Regions from separate parts of the Clostridium cellulovorans 743B genome, predicted to be linked through region 2. Evidence: a T-box and tRNA genes for the amino acid it is inferred to sense, from the RefSeq annotation. Region 2 holds a T-box; the other regions hold tRNA genes.
The links. A T-box is a leader RNA that pairs with one kind of tRNA and senses whether it is charged. The one in region 2 lies ahead of CLOCEL_RS09805 (valine--tRNA ligase), so its partner is inferred to be a tRNA-Val.

Region 1 (6,259 bases), 1.4 Mb from region 2:
AGTTGGTCTACATCTCCAACAATAATAATTCTTGTTCCTAATTCCACAGCCTTTAGTAAATTGCTCATTAACATAATATCTATCATCGATGCTTCATCTACAATTAACACATCACACTTTAATGGAGATTCTTCATTTCTAATAAATTCTGAATTTCCCTCATCTTCACTAAACCCTAATTCTAACAATCTATGAATGGTTTTAGCTTCTCTCCCTGTAGATTCTGTCATTCTCTTTGCAGCTCTTCCAGTAGGTGCTGCCATAGAAATCTTTAATGAGTGCTTCTCAAAAATACTGTTTATACAATTTATTATCGTGGTTTTGCCAGTCCCTGGTCCTCCTGTAATTACTTCAATTCCATTTTCTATAGCACCTCTCACAGCCTCTTTCTGCGATTCTGCAAATACTATATTATTTTTTTCTTCAAACTCTTTTATCTCTACATCTATATCTATTTTAAGTTCATCATAAGACGATGTTGCTAAAGTCAAAAGTTTTGAGGTTACTGAAAGTTCACTATAATAATAAGGAAGATCAAACACGCACAATTCTTGATTAAATTCCTCAACTTTTAGCTTTAAATCTAAGATACATTCCTGTAGATTTTTTTCTATTTCAAGGGCATCAACACTTAATATATCTTTTCCCTCACTTATCAATTTATGAAGAGGCATGTATGTGTTGCCAAGCAAAGAAAAATGTTTTACTAAATATATTATGCCACTCTGAATTCTGTAAGGTGAATTAAGTTCAATGCCTAGACTCCTAGCTATTTTATCTGCTGTTCTAAACCCTATTCCACTTATCTCCTCTGTCAATATGTAAGGATTATTTTTCACCATTTCTATAGCTGCATTGCCAAATCTTTTATAAATCTTATTGCATTGAGTTGGGGTGACTCCATAAGTTTGAAGAAACACCATTATAGCTCTTATATCTCTTTGAGTAGCAAAAGACTCAGCTATGACCTTGATTTTCTTTGCGCCTATTCCTTCAATTTCTTTAAGCCGTTCAATATCTTCTTCCATAATTCTCAAAGCATCATTTCCAAAATGCTGAACTATTTTTCTCGCTGTCACTGGTCCTATTCCTTGAACTACTCCTGAAGAAAGATATCGTTCAATACCAATAACAGAATCCGGTAATACCTCTTCACATTCCTCAACCTTAAACTGCTGTCCAAATTTCTTATGATTAATCCATTGACCTTTAAGCTTTAAGGTTTGACCTTCTACTATATAAGGTATAACCCCTACAATCGTAGCTTTATTATCGTCATATTTAATTGTTGCAACTACATATCCATTATCTTCATTTTGAAAGACAATAGCTTCAACAGTACCTTGAATTTCTATCATTTCACTCACCTTAGCTCATTTTGTCCCATATGTAACATCAAGCACCTCTCATTTAGCAGTTTGTTAATTTCCAATACTACATACAAACTTATTTATTCAAATAAGTATGCTAAGATGCAACATATACACTCTGTTTAATAACCTGATCATATTTATAATTATACCACAACTATACTTATCTATTTAAAGAGTTCATATTTGAGCCTCTACCAATTATTTATAGTTCCTCAAATTTAATTTTAAAATCTTTGAAGAATTCCATCTTTAACCTTCTACCCTTGATGCTTTTTACATACTCAATCTAAACTAATCTTTTTTTAATACACCATAGCTTTATTAGATGCTGATAATTCCAATTTTCCACATAAAAAATAAGGCTAGCAAGAGGAAATTTCCACCTTGCTAGCTTTGATTTTTTATTTATTTTATAATAATGCTTTTATCTCTTCAACTTTGTTTAATTGTTCCCATGGAAGATTTAAATCTGTTCTTCCGAAATGTCCATAAGCAGCTGTTTGCTTATAAATTGGTCTTCTTAAATCTAATTGTTTTATGATAGCACCTGGTCTTAAATCAAATACTTTACCTATTATTTTAACAATTTTATCATCTGAAATTTTTCCTGTTCCAAAAGTATCAACTTCGATAGATACTGGATGTGCAACTCCAATTGCATAAGCAACTTCAATTTCTAACTTTTCTGCCACCCCTGCTGCTACTAAATTCTTAGCAACCCATCTTGCAGCATAAGCAGCTGATCTGTCAACCTTAGTTGGATCCTTTCCAGAGAAAGCACCACCACCGTGTCTTCCATAACCACCATAAGTATCAACTATTATCTTTCTTCCTGTAAGGCCTGTATCCCCTTGTGGCCCACCAATAACAAACTTTCCTGTTGGGTTAATGTAATACTTAGTTTGATCATCTAAAAGATTTTCTGGAACTACAGCTTTTATAACATGTTTCATTAAATCTGTTCTTATTTGCTCTTGAGTAACTTCAGGACCGTGTTGTGTTGAAATAACAATAGCATCAATTCTTACTGGTTTATTGTCTTCATACTCAACAGTAACTTGAGTTTTTCCATCTGGTCTTAAGTAATCCAAGATTCCTTCTTTTCTAACTTCTGTTAATCTTCTTGATAATCTGTGAGCCATAGCAATTGGCATAGGCATATATTCTGGAGTTTCAGTAGTAGCAAAACCAAACATCATTCCTTGATCTCCTGCTCCTACAGATTCTATTTCATCAACACTAGTTCCTCTAATTTCTAACGCTTCATCAACACCCATAGCAATGTCTGCTGATTGTTCATCTATAGATGTAAGAACAGAACAAGTTTCACAATCAAAACCATATTTTGCTCTAGTGTATCCAATTTCTCTTACAGTTTCTCTTACAAGCTTAGGAATATCAACATAGCATGAAGTTGTAATTTCCCCCATAACCATAACCATTCCTGTAGTAGTTGCAGTTTCACAAGCAACTCTTGCCTTAGGGTCTTTTTCTAATATAGCATCAAGCACTGCATCGGATATCTGATCACACATTTTATCTGGATGTCCTTCAGTAACAGACTCAGAAGTAAATAATCTTCTCATAGTATAACCTCCTAATTTTTAATCTATATAATATATAAAAAAAACTCTTCGTAAGAAGAGGTAATAATTACATTTCCCCTTATCTTGCAAATTAAATCGCAGGAATTGGCACCTTAGTGATTTCACTGGTTGCCGGGTTTCATCGGGCCTTTTCCCTCCACCTCTCTTGATAAGTACTTTTATTTTATTTTCAACAATTACGATTCTATCATATCGAATAGATATTTGTCAATATTTATTAAAACAAACAATTTAATGTATTTTTTTAAAATACAGGTAATTTTTTCATACAATAAAAAAAGATACTAACAAATTAGCATCTTTTTTGGTGGAGGATGATGGATTCGAACCATCGAAGTCAGAGACAACAGATTTACAGTCTGCCCCCTTTGGCCGCTCGGGAAATCCTCCGTGTGGTGCTGGCAACAGGACTTGAACCCGTAACCTGCTGATTACAAGTCAGCTGCTCTACCAATTGAGCCATGCCAGCGTATTAATGGTGGGAACAACAGGGATCGAACCTGTGACCCTCTGCTTGTAAGGCAGATGCTCTCCCAGCTGAGCTATGCTCCCATTTATACTCTTACACCATTTCGTCTGCACTCTCGTGCCAACATAAGATAGTATACATTGGTTAAGAAACTTTATCAAGCCGAAAAACACCCATTTAACCTTTTTACATTAATATATCTACCATTTACTATGTTTTTCTTATTTTTAGACACTAACTTACATATTTTTATAATACTTTTCCCTTTATTTTTTTTATAGTTTTTTACGTTTTTCACTAATACAATGATTTTATTTTTGCACAATTCTAATATTAACATTCTTACCAACATATATATGTTAATGGGGGTGTTATAGGTGAAAAAAGCTAGAGCTAATTATTTAAACCAAAGTGCATATTGTGAACTCGGAGATTTTTTAAAAGACCTAATAACTAATGATACTATTATCATCTGTATTGGCACTGATAGGTGTATAGGGGATTGTCTTGGTCCATTGGTAGGTACTTTATTAAAGAAAAAGCTATTCCCCCTGCCAGTTTATGGCACCATAAAGAATCCTATACACGCCCTTAACTTAGAAGAAAGTGTTAAAAGGATAAAATGTCTTCATCCTAAAGCTTCAGTTATAGGAATAGATGCTTGTTTAGGTAGTAGTGATAACATAGGAGAAATTCAAATACGACCATTCCCTATACATCCTGGGAAAGGTGTCGGCAAGACTTTGCCCGATGTTGGTGATATATCCATAATAGGTATAGTTGATAGCTGCGATAATAACGAATTATTCACTAATAGAAATATTAGATTAGACTTAATAATGGATATGGCTGAAGTCATTACAGATACTCTTATTTATGCTTATAGTTTATATAAAAAACTGTAATAAGATATTAACATTTTGAAACAAAATATTTCTCGTCTCTTCTATAACATATTTTTATAATTATTTGCTTTTTTAATCATATAAGTTCCAAAAATAAAACTATGTCTAAAGCTTCATTTAACATTAAGCAATTATTATAAGTTATGAACTACCATTTTGGGAACATATATATTAATAAAACAAGCTATTACATAATGAAAAACTCCATTATGTAATAGCCTTTTTTATTTTATAGCAATATCACTGCCTGTACTATCTAATTTTTCAATATATTTTAGCACCTCACCAGTTCCCAATGCAACACAAGAGATTGCATCTTCTGCAACATATACAGGTACTTTAGTAACCTTTTCAACTAATTTATCAAGCCCGTTAAGTAACGCGCCTCCACCAGTCATATAAATACCTTGTTCTGCAATATCAGATGCAAGTTCTGGTGGTGTTCTTTCTAAAACAGCATGAGCGCAATCAGCAATAGCCATTACTGACTCTGAAAGTGCTTCTCTCATCTCCTCAGAGGTTACTACAATATTCTTTGGCAACCCTGTTATAAGGTCTCTACCTTTTATCTCCATAGTATTTTCAACATCTTTTTTATAAGCTGATCCTACATTTATCTTTAGATTTTCTGCTGTTCTCTCACCAATCATTAGCTTATGCTTTTTTCTTACATACTTTATAATTGCTTCATCAAAAGTATCACCAGCTACTTTTATAGACTTTCTTACAACCATTCCACCTAAAGAAATGACTGCAATATCAGTAGTTCCACCACCAATATCTATAACCATAGTTCCACTAGCATTAGTTATATCTATCCCTGCGCCAATGGCTGCTGCAAGTGGCTCTTCAATAAGCTTTACTTTCTTAGCTCCCGCATTAGTCGCTGCGTCTTTAACCGCTCTTTTTTCAACCTCTGTAGCTTCGCAAGGGATACATATAACTACTCTAGGTGTAGAAATCCTTCTTTTACCAATTGCTTTTTTCATGAAGGCCTTTAACATAACTTCCGTAATGTCGTAGTCTGAAATAACACCATCTCTTAATGGACGTATTGCTACAATATTCCCTGGTGTTCTTCCAATCATTTGTCTAGCCTCTTCACCAACTGCCAAAACTTGTCTAGTCGTTTTATTTACAGCTACTACTGATGGTTCTTTAAGTATTACTCCTTTTCCTTTCATATATACCAAAACTGTTGCTGTCCCTAAATCAATTCCTAGGTCTGTACCGACCTTAAAGAACATAAAACCACTCCTACCTATTATATTTTAAAGAAAACTTATACTTAATATTTCATCAAATTTTTACAAAGCTTTCTTTCTAATTATAATAAGAAAAAGCTTAACCTTCAATAGCTTTATATTTTAATTTAGTTGCCTTTCCGCCTCTAATATGTCGTTCAGATTTATTTAAATCTAATATAATTTTTGCTTCTTCAGCTATTTGAGGATTAATTTGAGGTAATCTCTCAGTCATATCTTTATGTATAGTACTTTTACTTACCCCAAATACCTTAGCAGTTTTTCTTATCGTAGCTTTCGAAGTAATAATGTATTTAGCAACATCTAATACTCTATCTTCTATATAATCTTTCACCTTTAAGCCCTCCTATTAGTCTTTTGTTAAGCCACTTTCACCTTGAAAATGGCTTAACGAATATTATTTATTAACCTGCTACTTCAAGGTCTTTTATATAATCTTTTGGGTTAACATCAACATACTTGCTTTCTGAATCCTTTTTAAGCACTTGTAAATACAGTGCTGTAGGACATTGTTCCAATTCCTTAAAAGTATGTGTATACTTAGAACTATTTCCAGTTATGCCGATTTCCTGTTTTTCTTCTACCGTACTATTTGCTTCAACTAAAGCTTTTGATAAGTTTCCATATATTGTTTTATATC
Region 2 (6,259 bases):
CTGCTGAGAAGTTTTTGCCTGGGGTAGATTTTATTTTAGATATCGGTGGACAGGATATGAAGGCCGTTAGGATAAAAGACGGAGTAATTAATTCTATCCAACTTAATGAAGCTTGTTCTTCCGGCTGTGGATCTTTCTTAGCAACCTTCGCTAATTCTTTAAATATGGAAATTCAGAATTTTGCACAGGAAGCTTTATTATCTCAAAGTCCTGTTGACTTAGGGTCAAGGTGTACTGTGTTTATGAATTCAAAGGTTAAGCAAGTGCAAAAGGAAGGGGCAGAGGTAAGTGATATTTCTGCGGGGCTTTCTTATTCAGTAATTAAAAATGCATTATTTAAGGTTATTAAAGTTAGAAGAATTGACGAACTAGGGAAAAAAATTGTTGTTCAAGGTGGAACCTTCTACAATGAGGCAGTACTTAGAGCACTTGAATTAACTCTAGGTAGGGAAGTAATAAGACCTAATATATCTGGTATTATGGGAGCGTATGGTGCAGCCTTAATAGCCTTAGATAAATATCAGGAAAATGAAATTTCTACGTTATTATCTAAAGAACAATTAGAAACTTTTTCTAGTGAAAAAGAACACAGACATTGTGGATTATGTAATAATAATTGTATGTTGACAGTAACAAAATTTTCTGATGGCAGAAGTTATATTACAGGAAATAGGTGTGAAAGGGGAGCAGGACTTCCTGTTTCAAAGAAATCCTCTTTAAATCTTTATGACTATAAATATAATAGAACCTTCAGATATAAATCTCTTAAAATAGAAGAAGCACCTAGAGGCGAAGTAGGAATTCCAAGAGTTCTAAATATGTATGAGAATTATCCATTCTGGCATACATTTTTAACAAAACTAGGCTTTAGAGTTGTTTTATCACCTACATCTACAAAAGAAGTATACGAGATGGGTATAGAAACAATCCCATCTGAGTCAGCTTGTTATCCAGCAAAGCTTACTCATGGGCATATAATGAGTCTAATCAAAAAAGGATTAAAATTTATATTCTATCCATCGGTGAGTTATGAGATTAAAGAATTTAAGGAAGCTAATAATCATTATAATTGCCCAATTGTTACCTCATATCCAGAGGTAATTAAAAATAATATTGATGAGATGAGATCTGGTGAGTTAATATATAAAAATCCTTTCCTTAATTTAAATCATAGAGAATCTGTAGCCAAAAATCTTTTTGAAGAATTCTCGATGTTTAATATAAGTAAAGAAGAAATCAATGAAGCATTAGATTTAGCTTATGCTGAGAATGAAGCATATAAGCAGGATATAAAGAATAAAGGCAAAGAGATTATTGATGAACTTGAGAAGACTGGCAAAAAGGGCGTTGTTCTTGCTGGTAGACCATATCACAGTGATCCAGAAATCAACCATGGAATTGCTAATATAATAATACAAGAAGGATTAGCAGTTCTAACAGAAGATAGTGTTTCAGATCTTGCAGAAATTGAAAGACCATTAAGGGTTGTAGACCAATGGAATTATCATACACGATTATATGCAGCAGCAACTTATGTAGCAAAAAATTCTAACCTTGAGCTTATTCAATTAAACTCTTTCGGCTGTGGTCTTGATGGTGTAACTACGGATCAAGTTCAAGAAATATTAGAACAAAGTGGTAAGATTTATACATTGATTAAAATTGACGAGGGAAGTAATCTTGGAGCTGTAAGAATAAGAATCCGATCACTAAAAGCAGCAATGAAAGAAAGAAGCACTATGGTTTTTAGACCGATTACTAAGCTTCAAACAAAAGAGAGAATAGTGTTCACAAAGGAAATGAAGAAAAATCATACGATATTATGTCCTCAAATGTCTCCAATTCACTTTGAATTAATTGAAGCAGCATTTAGATCTAGCGGATATAAACTTAAGCTTTTACCTGCTGTAGATAAGAGTGCTGTGGATGTAGGACTTAAGTATGTAAATAATGATGCTTGTTACCCAGCTATTATAGTTGTTGGACAACTGATAGAAGCTTTACAATCAGGAGAATATGATGTAAACAATACAACTGTAATTATGTCTCAAACTGGTGGTGGCTGTAGAGCAACAAATTATATAGCATTCCTTAGAAAAGCTCTAAAAGATGCTGGTTTTGAAAATGTTCCTGTACTTTCATTAAGTGCTCAAGGAATAGAAAAGAATCCAGGTTTCAAAATAACTTTACCGTTGCTAAATAAAGCGATGTTAGCTTTAATATATGGAGATTTATTCATGAGAGTGGTATATAGAGTGAGACCTTATGAAAAAGAAAAAGGCTCAGCTAATGCCCTTCATGAAAAGTGGCAGGAAATAGCCAAGAAAAATGTTATGAATGGAAGTAGAAAAGAATTCAAGAAGAATATCGTAGATATAATCAATGAATTTGATGAACTTCCTATAAATAATATTATAAAACCTAGAGTTGGTTTAGTAGGAGAAATCTTAGTAAAGTTCCATCCTACAGCTAATAACAACGTCATTGAGATAATAGAAAATGAAGGGGCAGAAGCAGTTGTGCCAGACTTAATGGGCTTTATGCTTTATTCCTTCTTTGATTCAACTTTTAAACATGAGAATTTAGGTTTCAGTTATATGTCAAAGTTAACATCAGATTTAGCAGTTAAAGTTATAGAATTTTATCAGAAGACGATGGATAAAGCTTTAAGAGAAAGTAAGAGATTCCATGGTGTTGAGAAAATTCATGAAGTGGCAGCCGGAGCTTCAGATATTATTTCCATAGGAAATCAAACTGGAGAAGGTTGGTTCTTAACTGGTGAAATGGTAGAACTTTTAGAGATGGGTGTAAATAATATAATTTGTATGCAGCCATTTGCTTGTTTACCAAACCATGTAACAGGAAAAGGAGTAATAAAAGAACTAAGAAGACGATATCCTTATTCTAATATAGCGCCTATAGATTATGACCCAGGTGCTAGTGAGGTAAATCAACTTAATAGAATTAAATTAATGTTGGCTACTGCCTTCAAAAACCTAGAGCTTAATAGTGATAAAAATGTCCATCACCATAAAGGTGTTGAACAAGAAATTGCTTCAGAATTAAAGTCAGAATAAGGTTTTTTAAAATATTTATTGACATATGGATAACTATTGCTATAATATTTATATAATTTAATACCAATGCGAGGAAAAAGAGGAGTAAAGATTAACCTTTTAAGAGAGGAAGATTCATCGGCTGAAAGATCTTCCAAAGTAGTGATTTTGAAGGTAGCTTTTGAGCATTTTTAGCGAAATTAGAGTAGTTAAAAACGGAAAAACCGTTAAAGATATAAGAGCTAAAGAGTGTAAACTTTTTGGAACTAAGGTGGTAACGCGCGATGTCGTCCTTTGGGATTGACATCGCTTTTTTTGTTCAAAGTAACCCTAAACTAAGAGTGTATTCTTTTGCTTTTACAAAAAGTATTGGTGATATATTTAATTTATTATTTCAATGAAAGTACATAACCCTATAGTGTAAGATAAAAGGAGGAAGAAAGAATGGATGAAAAAAAATTATTAAGTACGACATATGATCCGAAAGAGTTCGAAGATAGACTATATAAATGGTGGGAAGAAGAAAAATTCTTTACCCCAAAGGTAGATAAAAATAAAAAACCATTTACAATTATGATGCCACCACCAAATATAACTGGACATTTACATTTAGGTCATGCATTGGACAATACACTTCAAGACGTTCTAATCAGAACAAAGAGAATGCAAGGTTTTTCTACATTATGGCTTCCTGGTGAAGACCATGCAAGTATTGCTACAGAAGTTAGAGTTGAAACTGAACTTCTAAAGCAAGGTCTTAAGAAAAAAGAAATGGGTAGAGAAGCTTTCTTAGAAAAGGTTTGGGAATGGTCTGATACTTATAGAGAAAGAATTAAAACTCAGTTAAAAAAGGTTGGTGTATCTGCTGACTTCACAAGAGAAGCTTTCACAATGGATGAAAACTTAAACAAAGCAGTAAGAACTGTTTTCGTTAAGTTATATGAAGAAGGCTTAATATATCAAGGAAATAGAATAACTAACTGGTGTCCTAAGTGTCAAACTGCTATATCTGATGCGGAAATCATCTATGAAGAAAAAGAAGGTAACTTCTGGCATATAAAATATCCTGTAAAAGATTCTGATGAATTTGTAGAGATAGCTACAACAAGACCAGAAACTTTACTTGGAGATACTGCTGTTGCAGTTAATCCAAAGGACGAAAGATATTCGCATCTTGTTGGAAAAATACTGATATTACCATTAGTGGGTAGAGAAATTCCTGTAATAGCAGATGATTATGTTGAGAAGGACTTTGGAACTGGTTGTGTTAAAATAACTCCAGCTCACGACCCAAATGACTATCAAGTTGGATTAAGACACAAACTTCCAGAAATTATTGTAATGAATAAGAATGGTACTATTTCTGAAGGTTATGGTAAATATTCTGGATTAGATAGATATGAAGCTAGAAAAGCTATGGTAAAGGATTTAGAAGAGCAAAATTTACTTGTTAAGATAAAACCACATACTCATAATGTAAGTATTCACGATAGATGTAGTGACGTAATAGAGCCGATGATCTCAAAACAATGGTATGTTAAGATGGAATCTTTAGCAAAACCTGCTCTTGATGCTGTAAGAGGAGGAAAAACAAAATTTGTTCCTGAAAGATTCGATAAGATATACTATAATTGGATGGAAAATATCCAAGATTGGTGTATTTCAAGACAGCTTTGGTGGGGACACAGAATTCCAGTTTGGTACTGTCAAGATTGTGGGGAAATTACCTGCAGTGTTGAGGCACCAACTCATTGTACAAAATGCCAAAGCAGTAATTTAAGACAAGATGAAGATGTTTTAGATACTTGGTTCTCATCAGCTTTATGGCCTTTCTCAACTTTAGGATGGCCAGATAAAACAGAAGATTTAGAATATTACTATCCAACAGATGTATTAGTAACTGGTTACGATATAATTTTCTTCTGGGTTGCAAGAATGATATTCTCAGGTATTCATAATATGGATGAAACTCCATTCCATACTGTATTAATACACGGTCTAGTTCGTGCAGAAGATGGAAGAAAGATGTCAAAATCTTTAGGAAATGGTGTTGATCCATTAGAAGTTATAGACACTTACGGTGCTGATGCTTTAAGGTTTATGCTTATTACTGGAAACTCACCTGGAAATGACATTAGATTCAAGATGGATAAAGTTGAATCTGCAAGAAACTTTGCTAACAAGATTTGGAATGCTTCTAGATTCGTAATGATGAATTTAGATATGGATCTTGTAAACAAATACAAGGATAGCACAAAATATTCTGTAGCAGATAAATGGATACTTTCAAGATTTAACACATTAGTTAAGGAAGTAACTGAAAATATAGATAAATACGAACTTGGAATCGCTGGACAAAAGATTTATGACTTTATGTGGACAGAATTCTGTGATTGGTATATAGAACTTACAAAGCCAGTATTATGGAGTGAGGATGAAGAAGCTAAGGGCGTAGTTTACAACGTACTAAGAAAAGTGTTAATTGGAGGATTACAACTTCTACATCCAATAATGCCTTATATAACTGAAGAAATATATCTTCACTTAGAGCCAGAATATAAATCAATAACTATATCTAAATGGCCAGAATACGATGAAAGCTTATATTCAAAAGAAATTGAAACAAAGATGAATTATATAATAGAGGCAATAAAAGCTCTTAGAAACGTAAGAGCAGAGATGAATGTTGCTCCTTCAAGAAGAGCAAAGGTTGTAATTTTTGCAAGCGAAGGAAGAGATGCATTTGAGGAAGGTAGAATCTACTTTGAAAAACTTGCTTCAGCAAGTGAAGTTGAATTTATCGATTCAAAAGATGCTGCTCCAGAAAAAGCTGTTTCAGCAGTTACTAAAGGTGCAGAATTATACATGCCACTATTAGATCTTATAGATTTAGATAAAGAACTTGAAAGATTAAATAAAGAGCTTGTAAAACTTCAAGGTGAAATAGATAGAGTAGAAAAAAAGCTTACAAATGAAAGATTCATATCAAAAGCGCCTCAGGAAGTAGTTGAAGAAGAAAAAGCAAAGGGCGAAAAGTATAAAGAAATGCATAAAGCAGTTCTTGATAGAATTGCAGCTTTAAAATAGAAGCATAAATAATTAGACACATAGTTTATATGTGTCTAATTTGATATTTGAAAGCAATATAATATAAGAAGATGCAAAATTTTAAAGAGGAAAATATAAATTTCATAGTATATGTT
Region 3 (6,259 bases), 2.4 Mb from region 2:
TTAAGAGCTTCTTCATTAAATTTAAGCTCCTTATTAAAGTATTCTGCGATTACTTCTTTTGTAAGGTCATCCTTAGTAGGCCCAAGGCCTCCAGTAGTTATAACTAAATCTACACTTTTGTATGCATTATCCAAAACTTCCTTAACTCTACCAGGGTTATCACCAACAACACTTTGATGATATACATTAACTCCAAGGGCGGCTAACTCTTGTGATAAATATTGTGCATTAGTATTTACTATATCTCCTAATAACAATTCTGTTCCAACGCATAAGATTTCTGCTTTCATTTTTATCACTCCTTTAATAGCTTAATTATTTAAATTACATATGTCCCAATTAAAAATCTACATTGATTTCATAAACACTATATATATTTAATGTAGAAACATTACCGCAACTTATATACAAAATATTGTTTATAATTAAACAACTAGTCTTTTATGTAATTGTAACATTCTTACTCATTTAAGTGAATAAACTTAACTTCTTTATTTTTACCATAATTAATAGAACTTATATCCATGATGTTCATTAATAAATTTTTAAAAACTAAAACTTCTATTTATATCTGCAAATTATTGTGCTATATTAATTATCTAGTGTATTTGTTATAAAGTTTATACTTTGATATACTTAAATTAATATACAAAACTTGCCCTTGAATGCTACTTACAATTCAAGGGTTTAATAAAGCCTTTACTACAGAAATATTGCAAAACTAAGTCTCACCATGAAACTCTTTAGAAAGGAGATGGATATATGAGTACGTTTATTTTTAAAAATACTACTTCAAACTTTACACCAATAAGCAATACTTTTATAGATAAATACATGGCTAATGCTCGAGGTGAATTTGTAAAGGTCTATATTCTTGGACTTAAATATTGTCTTGGCGGTGAATTAGGTATTAATTCTGCAACGCTTGCCTCTAATCTAAAACTTTTAGAATCAGACGTGATAAATGCATGGCACTATTGGAATGAAGTAGGTGCAATAAACTTAATTCCTGTAGATAATAACGGAAACTACAATATAGAATTTGTAGATCTTGAAAATCAAAATACAAAAGCAAGCATGAGTAACTCTATTAACTTACTAAATGAGCTTAATAATAACTCAAGCAAAGGGATGCTCGAAGAAATACAGAAACTTCTTGCAAGGCCATTATCACCAAAAGAGATGGAAATTTATCTAAGTTGGCAAAAAGATTTTAACTTTACTCCTGAAATGATTCTTCTTCTCATAAATTATTGCGTTAATAAGGGTAAAGTAGATTATAGATATATAGAGAAAATCGCAATATCTTGGATGGAAACTGGTATAAAGACTATTGATGATGTTCAAAGTTTCATAAAGCAAAGAGAAGATAAGTGGCTTGGAATACGAAAAATTTTGACTTATTTAGGAATCAAAGATGCTGATATAATGAAACCCCAAGAAGCACTTCTAGAAAAATGGTTGACCTCTTATGAAATGCCTCTAGATGTCATTTATAGAGCTTGTGATATTTGCTTTGAAAGAATAAACAAAGCAGATTTTAAATATATTGATGGCATACTTACAAGTTGGAATAATGACAATCTTAAAACATTAGCCGACATAGATGCCAAAGATAAAAAGAGTTTTTCAAAAAACTCAAAGCGCGCTACAAACACTAGATCTCAAGGTTCCTTTGGCGATTATAGTCAGCGAACCTATGACTTTGACGAACTTGAAAAAAAATTACTAGGGTGGGATAAATAATGTTTAAGGGTTATGAAAGTGAAATTTCAAAAATATATTCTACTCTTCGGGATAATGAGACAAAAGCACTTAGATCCCGAAAGGAAGAAATTAAAAGGGTTATTCCTGAAGTATTCGAAATAGAGAAAGAAATTTCTAAAGCTTCTATATCATTAGCAATGACCGCATTAAAAAATGAAGGTAATGTTGAAAAGTCACTAAAAGATATAAGAGAAAAAATTACAGACTTAAGAATAAAAGAAGCTGAATTACTTACCTCTAAAGGTTACCCTATAAACTACTTAGAACCCCAGTATACTTGTAATAACTGCAAAGATACAGGATATATAAATAATAATATTCGTTGTTCTTGCTATAAAAAATACATGGTCCACGTTTACTATAAAAACTCTCAATTAAAAGATATACTACGTGAAAATAACTTCGATAACTTTAACATAAATCTTTTTTCAAATCATAAAAGTGATAATGTTCCCGTATCTCCCAGAAAGAACATTGAAAAAATTTGGACTTCTTGTTCTTCTTATGTAAAGAACTTTAAAAATAGTAATGAAAATCTTTTATTTTATGGGGATAGCGGAACAGGAAAAACTTTCATGTCAAATTGTATAGCAAAAGAACTTTTAGATTGCGGATTTCTAGTTGTATATAGGACAGCTGATGAGCTTATTAAAAACTTAAGAGAAATAGTAATAGAGGGAAATAAAGATTTAGAAAAACTACTTATTGAATGTGATTTACTTATAATAGATGACCTAGGAACAGAGCAGAAAACAGATTTCTCTCGTTCCGAATTATTTAATTTATTAAATAAAAAATTATTAAAAAGAAATAAAATGCTTATATCAACAAATCTTTCTCCTGAAGATATATTGAAAAATTATACAGAAAGAATTTCATCTAGACTTTTAGGGAACTTTAATATATTTAAATTCTATGGAGAAGATTTAAGAATAGCAAAAAACCTTGGTAGAATAAATTAACTTTTAATTGCCAGAACCTATATAACTTTGTCATATATGAGAGGTCTACAAGTGAAAAAGAAGATTACTGTTCTATTTTTCTTTTATTTATTACTATTAACCTTAACTGATTGTCCACGGCAACTTAATAGCATACAATTAGATTATCCGCCCAACGAAATAATTCATTTGCCTTGTATACCAATTGAGATTAAGTATAATGGATTAACATATATAGTACAAACTGATAAAAATCAAATTGACAATATAGAAGAAGAGATAGGTGTTACTGAAGATATAAGATTCAGAACATTTTCTTTGAAGCATAATGATGAAAAAAAAGCCATAGCAATACTTATACGTGAAAAACCAACTATATACTATAGAGCCATTATAAAATATATTTTATAGGTCAATTATAGGTTAAAAGACATCTCATTTGGAGATGTCTTTTGTTCTAATTATATTAATCTACATTTGTACTATTGCTTAAAGAAACAAACACTCTATTACTAACTAAAAAATTACTATTGAAATTATTTATGAGAAAATTAAGTTTTTACACAATAAAAAAACCTTGAAACATATTCAAGGTTTTGGTGCTGGCAACAGGACTTGAACCCGTAACCTGCTGATTACAAGTCAGCTGCTCTACCAATTGAGCCATGCCAGCAAAAATAAATGGCGACTCAGAAGGGGCTCGAACCCTCGACTTCCAGCGTGACAGGCTGGCACTCTAACCAACTGAGCTACTGAGCCATATATGGTGGGAACAACAGGGATCGAACCTGTGACCCTCTGCTTGTAAGGCAGATGCTCTCCCGGCTGAGCTATGCTCCCATAATGGTGACCCCTAGGAGAATCGAACTCCTGTTACCACCGTGAAAGGGTGGTGTCTTGACCGCTTGACCAAGGGGCCTTATTGTAACCATTTATTCTTTTATTAAATTTTTCACATTTTCATCATTATGAAAATGGCGACTCAGAAGGGGCTCGAACCCTCGACTTCCAGCGTGACAGGCTGGCACTCTAACCAACTGAGCTACTGAGCCATATATGGTGGGAACAACAGGGATCGAACCTGTGACCCTCTGCTTGTAAGGCAGATGCTCTCCCGGCTGAGCTATGCTCCCATAATGGTGACCCCTAGGAGAATCGAACTCCTGTTACCACCGTGAAAGGGTGGTGTCTTAACCGCTTGACCAAGGGGCCGTAATACACATCCAGACTTAGCGATGTAATAAGTTCTTTTTTCTCCCATGGAGAATTTATTTTTTATTTTGTACTCGTCGCTGAGCACATTTAATATATTACACGAGGATTCATTAAGTGTCAACATGTTTTTCAAAAATTTTTTTATTTTTTTTAATATTAGTTTTTTACTCGAAAAAAATGAAGAAAACTGAAGTTTTCTAGCAGTTTTCTTCAACTATTTTTATTTTTTATAACCTAAGGTTTCCATAATAATTAAAGCTGTATCTTCAATTGCTCTAGTAGTAACGTCGATTACTTTACACCCTACCTTTCTCATAACCTTATCTGAGAAATCAAACTCCTCTAATATTCTTTCTGCATTAGCATATTTTACATCTGCAGATAAATTTGCAAACTTATCTAACCTATGCTTTCTTATATCAATAAGATGGAGCGGATCTATGGTTAACCCTATTATCTTCTTTTTATCAATTTCAAATAACTCTTGTGGTATAGGGACTTCTGGCATAAGTGGTACATTTAAAGCTTTTATCCCCTTATTAGCAAGGTACATACATAAAGGCGTCTTTGATGTTCTAGATAAACCTACAAGAACGACATCTGCAAACTTTATTCCAGAATCATCTCTAGAATCATCATATTTCATGGCAAATTCCATAGCCTCAATTCTTTTATTATATTCTTCATCCATTTGCCATACTGCACCTGGAGTATATTCCGGCATCATATTTAAAGCCCTTGAAATCATACTTATAGACGGTCCTAAAATATTTGTTATTTTTATTCCCATTTCAGAACACCGTTGTATAAGAAATTCACTTACATCAACTTGTACAATTGTAGATATTATAAGACATTTATCTTTATCCTGAATTTTGTTAAAAAAATCTTTTAGATCTTCAACCTTTTTAAGATAAGGAACTCTTATTACATCTACTTCCTCCTTAAATTGACATGCCGTTGCCTTAGCTACTTGCTCAGCTGTTTCTCCAATGGAATCTGATACTGCATAAATCGTAAACATAAAATCTCCCCCGCTTTCTAAATCATAAGTGTTTCAAATTGCCGTTACATATAAATTTAAAATAGTGAATCAAACCCTTAAAGTTGCGCTATTTGAGAAATATACAAGTGCACACCCCTCTATTGCTATGATACCATTGTTCCTACAAAATTCCAATATATCACCACTAGCCGCTCCTGGTTGTATTAACACTTTATTTATTCCTAATAACTTAGCTTCCTTAATGATTTCTAATCCCTGAATCGAATTTATACATAAATCTATTACTTCTATTTTGTCATCTATACTTGATAAATTATTATATATAGTCCCTTTAGTATCTCTTGGATTAACACCAAAAACAGTATACCCTCTAGCTTTAAACCTTTCATATATCTTATTTGCATACTTATTAGGATTTAAAACATCTCCAACAACAGCCCAATTCTTATAATAAAAAAATACGTCTAAATCTTCTTGTATATTCATCTGTATTCATCCCCTTGTTTTGAGATATAGTATATTAACTTAACCTAGAACTTTGCTATATATTAAAATTCTATAATCTCCTATAATAATTCATTTTGGAACTCCAACTATAAAAACTACGAATATTTTAATATTCATAAAGTAAAGATATTACCTTTTTTATATTAGTTACTCGTAATACTTAACAGCATTATTTTGAATACTCGTATAGGATTTTTCCTTAGTTATATATTATTATATCCTTGGTTCATATAAATATTTATCAAAATTATGTTGACCTTATCTTTATTTAGGTTAAAATACCATTATAAAGCTATAAGGGGTGGTTTTTTGTATCACGATATCATAATTATTGGCGGTGGGGCTTCTGGCCTTTGCGCTGCTATTACAGCTAAAAATATGGGTATGGACGTAGCAATAATAGAAGGTACTGATCGAATAGGGAAAAAAATTTTGACTACTGGAAATGGAAGATGTAATATAAGCAATAAACATATTACACCTGAAAGATATCACAGTAATAACAAAGGTTTTCCTAACTCAATTTTAAATAAATATAATCTTCACTATACTTTGGACTTTTTTTCGACCCTTGGTCTACCAATAATAGAATCTGATGGGGATAAATTATTTCCTATGTCGCTTCAAGCTTCTTCGGTAGTGGATATTTTTAGGCTTGCTTTAGATGATCTTTATATACCAGTTTATAGCAATATTCTAATATCCAGCATCAAAAAAGTTAAAAATAATTTTAACTTATCAACAAAATCAGGTAACATATACACAGCCAAAAAAGTTATACTTGCTTGTGGTGGAAAAACGCTTCAAAAAACCGGATCTATTG

Region 1: it encodes a tRNA-Val, which carries the amino acid that the T-box ahead of CLOCEL_RS09805 (valine--tRNA ligase) is inferred to sense. The anticodon was not compared.
Region 3: it encodes a tRNA-Val, which carries the amino acid that the T-box ahead of CLOCEL_RS09805 (valine--tRNA ligase) is inferred to sense. The anticodon was not compared.

Annotation. Positions count from the first base shown of each region.
Region 1 covers NC_014393.1:3,734,024-3,740,282, forward strand. Annotated here, with positions in the region: gene recD2 (SF1B family DNA helicase RecD2) at 1-1,358, opposite strand, end outside; gene metK (methionine adenosyltransferase) at 1,784-2,959, opposite strand; SAM riboswitch class I at 3,036-3,135, opposite strand; tRNA gene CLOCEL_RS15225 (tRNA-Tyr) at 3,286-3,370, opposite strand; tRNA gene CLOCEL_RS15230 (tRNA-Thr) at 3,374-3,449, opposite strand; tRNA gene CLOCEL_RS15235 (tRNA-Val) at 3,457-3,532, opposite strand; gene yyaC (spore protease YyaC) at 3,827-4,354, shown strand; gene mreB (rod shape-determining protein) at 4,579-5,601, opposite strand; gene spoIIID (sporulation transcriptional regulator SpoIIID) at 5,699-5,953, opposite strand; gene CLOCEL_RS15255 (peptidoglycan DD-metalloendopeptidase family protein) at 6,024-6,259, opposite strand, start outside.
Region 2 covers NC_014393.1:2,338,914-2,345,172, forward strand. Annotated here, with positions in the region: gene CLOCEL_RS09800 (2-hydroxyacyl-CoA dehydratase) at 1-3,077, shown strand, start outside; T-box leader at 3,140-3,354, shown strand; gene CLOCEL_RS09805 (valine--tRNA ligase) at 3,501-6,143, shown strand.
Region 3 covers NC_014393.1:5,222,512-5,228,770, forward strand. Annotated here, with positions in the region: gene CLOCEL_RS21685 (competence/damage-inducible protein A) at 1-290, opposite strand, end outside; gene CLOCEL_RS21690 (DnaD domain protein) at 763-1,746, shown strand; gene CLOCEL_RS21695 (ATP-binding protein) at 1,746-2,729, shown strand; gene CLOCEL_RS21700 (hypothetical protein) at 2,781-3,119, shown strand; tRNA gene CLOCEL_RS21705 (tRNA-Thr) at 3,306-3,381, opposite strand; tRNA gene CLOCEL_RS21710 (tRNA-Asp) at 3,391-3,467, opposite strand; tRNA gene CLOCEL_RS21715 (tRNA-Val) at 3,473-3,548, opposite strand; tRNA gene CLOCEL_RS21720 (tRNA-Glu) at 3,553-3,627, opposite strand; tRNA gene CLOCEL_RS21725 (tRNA-Asp) at 3,684-3,760, opposite strand; tRNA gene CLOCEL_RS21730 (tRNA-Val) at 3,766-3,841, opposite strand; tRNA gene CLOCEL_RS21735 (tRNA-Glu) at 3,846-3,920, opposite strand; gene CLOCEL_RS21740 (pyruvate, water dikinase regulatory protein) at 4,144-4,947, opposite strand; gene CLOCEL_RS21745 (CoA-binding protein) at 5,017-5,415, opposite strand; gene CLOCEL_RS21750 (BaiN/RdsA family NAD(P)/FAD-dependent oxidoreductase) at 5,746-6,259, shown strand, end outside.